Regions from separate parts of the Terasakiella magnetica genome, predicted to be linked through region 2. Evidence: riboswitches for the same ligand, from Rfam matches in the RefSeq annotation. Region 2 holds a riboswitch; the other holds the start of a gene.
The links. A riboswitch is a leader RNA that binds a small molecule or an ion and turns the genes downstream of it on or off. The one in region 2 is predicted to bind glycine.
Positions count from the first base shown of each region.

Region 1 (2,474 bases), on a different contig from region 2:
TTTCAGGCTGGATTCTGGTGACTTTTCTCACCCTACTTGGCATGACCTATTTGATGGCGGGGCTGGCGCGTGAACAGGTGTGTTTATACATGTGTCCTTATGGTCGTTTTCAAGGTGTGATGGTTGATGAACATAGCAAGCTCGTCACCTATGAAGATTGGCGCGGTGAAGCACGTCAAAAGCCGGGTAAAGAGCGGGACTTTACCAATCGTGGTCATTGTGTGGATTGTACTTTGTGTGTTCAGGTCTGCCCAACGGGGGTGGATATTCGCGAAGGTAACCAGATGGGCTGCATCGGTTGTGGGCTCTGTATTGATGCCTGTGATAGCATGATGGAAAAGTTTGAACTGCCTAAAAAGCTGATTTCTTACGATTCTCAGCATCATATTGCACAGCGCGCGGGCCAAAAGCCCGTGGAGCTGAGCAAGCCAGCTTTATTAAGGGCGCGAAGCTCTGTTTATCTTAGTATTCTGCTTGTTACAGCCGTGTTAACGCTCTGGGGCTTTTCTGCGCGTGAGATGACGAAACTAACCGTGCTTAAAGACCGTGCACCGTTTTACGTAAGGCTCAGTTCCGGTGACATTCAAAACGCTTATACGGTGCGTATTCTCAATAAAGAAGATCAAAAACGCACTTTGCGCCTTAATGTTCAAGGTGACTTCCAGCCAGAATTAAAGCTGGTTGGGCAAGAGGGAACTGATTTTAACATTGAAGCAGCAAGCGTTGTGACCTTTAGGGTCTATGTTAAAGCAAACTCTGTGACGGAGGATTCCCAGCCTTTAATCTTTGAAGTGCTGGATGTAACAAGCCATGAGGCAACTCAAGTCAGGTCTGTTTTTCACGGCCCTTCTTGAAGAAAAAAGGGATGTATGTATTGCGAAATAATGTGGGTGGTCTCGTTGCAATATTTTCATATGGCTTGAAAAAGTTTTTGACATTCTTGTCACGTTTCACTTACCGTAGAGACGGTGAGCAGGGTTTTGGCCTTTTGTTCACCTTATATATCAATTTCTCATGAAATTCCTGTGGGAGAGACAACGTTACAAGTTGTCGCCGAAGGAGCAACCGCCCCGGAAACTCTCAGGCACATGTACTACAGGAAGATGAGACTCTGGAGAGAGATCAGGCAAAGACCTGATCCGCCGAAGGTTAAGTCTGAAAATTGTAGTGTCAAATTGGCACTGTTAAATCGGGCACTATCTCAGGTAAGCAGGACAGAGGGGGCATCATTTAACCAAGCCAGTATGGTTTGATTAGGAAGGTGCCTTTTGTTGGATTATTTACACCAACGTCAAAAATATTCTGATCATAGCAATCTATTGATTGAAGCCGATTATGCACATTTGAGCTCAATGGGGCTTTTCTCTATTGCTCGTGTTGAAGATATTGGCGCAATTAAAAGCGCGAAAGCTCTAAGTAAAATTTATCCCCTCGCATGTGGTGAAATTGTTGCCGCGAACGCAGAACTCGAAGATAATCCCCCATTGGTCAATCAAAGCCCTAAAGGCGATGCATGGCTATGCAGGATTAAATTTTTCGATGCCTCACAACTCGATGACTTGATGGACGCAGATGCTTATCAAGCTCTGATAGCTTAATAGAAAGGATCTATAGATGACCTTTAAACCGACATCTTACCAACCCTATGACTTTGCAAACCGCCGCCATATCGGCCCGTCTCCGGCTGAAATGAACGATATGCTTAAAGTGGTTGGTGCTGATAGCCTTGAAAGTCTGATTGATGAGACCGTTCCGGTTGATATTCGTCAGTCTGAACCTCTTGAATGGGGTGAGGCCCTTTCTGAGCGCGATACGCTTTATCACTTGCGCCAGGTTGCTGATAAAAACCAAGTGCTGACCTCATTGATTGGTCAGGGTTATTACGGCACCATGACACCGCCTGTGATCTTGCGAAATATCCTTGAAAACCCGGCTTGGTATACGGCTTATACACCGTATCAGCCAGAAATCAGCCAAGGTCGCTTAGAGGCATTGTTGAACTTCCAAACCATGGTTTGTGATTTAACCGCCCTTGATATTGCCAATGCATCCTTGCTTGATGAAGCAACGGCTGCGGCAGAAGCCATGACTATGGCGCAGCGTTCTTCAAAATCAAAATCCAAGACATTCTTTATTGACGAAAATTGTCATGCTCAGAATATCGAAGTGATGAAAACGCGTGCTGAGCCGATTGGGATTGAAGTGATTGTCGGTAACCCTGATACGGACCTGAATGCAGAAGAGGTCTTTGGGGCGGTCTTTCAATATCCCGGTACATACGGTCATGTGCGTGACTTTACCGCCATTATTGAGGCTTTGCATGAAAACAAAGCACTGGCTGTGATGATCGCAGACCCAATGGCGCTGGCGCTGTTAAAAGCACCGGGTGAAATGGGGGCTGATATTACAGTAGGTTCAACCCAACGCTTTGGCGTGCCTATGGGTTTTGGTGGTCCACACGCAGCTTACATGGC
Region 1 is NZ_FLYE01000047.1:14,240-16,713, forward strand. It holds gene ccoG (cytochrome c oxidase accessory protein CcoG) at 1-854, shown strand, start outside; glycine riboswitch at 1,017-1,106, shown strand; gene MTBPR1_RS15630 (glycine cleavage system protein H) at 1,272-1,598, shown strand; gene gcvP (aminomethyl-transferring glycine dehydrogenase) at 1,615-2,474, shown strand, end outside.
Region 1: linked by a shared signal. The riboswitch ahead of MTBPR1_RS15630 (glycine cleavage system protein H) and the one ahead of gcvT (glycine cleavage system aminomethyltransferase GcvT) in region 2 are both predicted to bind glycine.

Region 2 (2,474 bases):
CGTTTGCGCGAAACACCTTCATTCAGATGTTTCATCACCACGTCATGACCGGGAAAACCGCCTTCTTCACGGCGGCGTTTACCCACGGCCCAGTTAAGGGACCCTTCAATGGGGGAGGTCGTGGTATCAATGTCTGAGCCATAGAGGCATAAGCCCACTTCAAGGCGCAAGGAATCACGCGCACCAAGGCCGATGGCTTCGACTTCATCTTCCCCTAAGAGTTTGCGCGCCAGTTCTTCACATTGTGCTTCAGGTACGGAAATTTCATACCCATCTTCACCCGTATAGCCGGAACGAGACACCAAGCACGGGATGCCTGCAACCTCAACTTCCGCCATATTCATAAAGATCAATTGATCAATACCGGGAGCAAAACGGTTAAGCACTTCAGCCGCTTTTGGTCCTTGTAAGGCCAAGAGCGCACGGTCTTCTAAAAGCTCAAGGCTATGGTTGGGCAGGCTTTTTTCAATATGGGCGAAATCGGCTTCTTTACAGGCGGCATTAACCACTAAATAAAGGTGATCACCGCGATTGGTCACCATGAAATCATCACGAATGCCACCCTCATCATTCATCAGTAATGAATAGCGAATACCATTAACAGGCAGGGCTTTAATCTCACTAGGCGTGAGTGTTTCAATCGCGCTTTGAACATCATCGCCTTTTAAGAGGGCTTGACCCATGTGGGAGACATCAAAAAGGCCGCAAGCCTTGCGGGTATGGAGATGTTCATTCTTAACGCCAAGGGGATATTGCACAGGCATATCATAACCTGCAAAAGCCACCATCTTGCCGCCAAGCTCAATATGAAGCGCGTGCAAAGGAGTTGTTTTTAAATCATCGCTCAAGGGAGGTTCCTTTCTTGAAGAGACGAGACCAATTCACACTGGCAAAAATGCGCCAGCACTTGGCCCCTCTCTGTCATGGAACCTGAAAGATTCCCCCACAGCTTGGCTCAAATACACGAGCCTATGCGTGTAGGGTTTCCTCGTCGGTGGGATGGCATATAAACGTGCAATCCACTTTCCAGAGTCTCATCGCCCAGCGGTCCAAATGCCTGAGAGTTTAGCAGGGGCGCTTGCTCCTTCGGCGGGCGACCATATCTTGTCGCCTCTCTCCCGCATGGGGTCATATGATGTGGGCTTATTCTACAGACGGGCAGGGCAAGGGTCAATTAATGAATTATTGCAAACCCATTTAGCGTTGTGTTTGGCGATGGTTATAGGCCATTTCTTCACGGCTGAGCTGAAAACCGATATAGATTTCGTAGTTCGATCCATCGGTTGCGCCGTTGGTAACGATGGTCAGATCAACAGGTTCATCGCGCACTTCGTTTTGGGTCAGGTTACCGGGAAAGGCTAGTTTCATGGGGAAGGTGCTTTTTTGCAGGACTTTTTTATTATCATCAATCACGGCAATGAAATAGCTGAGCTCAGCTGAGCGTGACTGATCAGCAGGCCCGCGTTTTGCGGCAATGACAGGGGCAACTTGGGCGGTGATGGCACCGGCGCGGGTGTCATAATCCACATCATAATAACATTGGCTCAGCACATTGGTGACTTTGGCTTCAAAAAGAACGTCGATCAAATCACGACCCGGCCCTTCTTTAAATTTAGTCAGCTCAGCTGCATTTTTTAAGACGGTGACACGCGGGCAGGGTTCTGGTTTTTCTGCGCGCCAGATTTTCATGGAGTCACAGGCTGTAAGGCCAAGGCACAGGATTGATGCCACTAGCGTGAATTTTGCAAATTTCATCGACTTAAAGACTCCATGAAGTAACTATTCTTTCAGGGCAACATACCCATAAAAGATCGATCAATCAATCCAAGCTATGGGCTAATGCACCAAATTTTGCCAAGGCGCGCGATCTTGCCCATGGGTTGGTCAAGCTCTTGGCGGATTGTAGCCCGATCATAAAGGCTTTTTGGGCTTGTTTTATATCTCCGGCCTTTTGGTGGAATTTGACCAGATCGCCTAATACCCAGACCCGTGAAAAAACGCTTTTGATCTCTTCCATAGCCTCATCGGCCTCGCGTTGTAAATCTGCAGAAGAAGAGGCAAAATCATGTTGCTTTGAGGCATAGGCCAAATCCCACAGATTGCGCGCCTTGATACGATCATCACTGATCATATCAAGGATTTGATAGGCTTGATCAGCATGTTTGCTTTGGCGTGTATCACTCACAATCTGAATGTAGGTCTGGGCAATATTAGACAGTGCATAGTTTTTGGCAAAAGGCAGTTTAACGGCCTTGGCAATGATGAAAGCTTCATCCAAGACCTGAAAGGTTTGGGCTGATTGGCCCGCAAGCCACAAGGCGCGCGCCATATCAGAAAGGATGACACTGCGATAGCGTTTGGCTGAAATTCGCTCAATGGTCGTGCGGGCCGCTTCAAAACGTTTCATCTTTAAAAAGGCACGGCTGGCCTCCATTAAAATGGGAATGCGGGTTTCATCATCGGGGAGGTCTTCA
Region 2 is NZ_FLYE01000003.1:21,529-24,002, forward strand. It holds gene gcvT (glycine cleavage system aminomethyltransferase GcvT) at 1-848, opposite strand, end outside; glycine riboswitch at 917-1,032, opposite strand; glycine riboswitch at 1,036-1,131, opposite strand; gene MTBPR1_RS04130 (hypothetical protein) at 1,198-1,755, opposite strand; gene MTBPR1_RS04135 (peptidoglycan-binding domain-containing protein) at 1,820-2,474, opposite strand, start outside.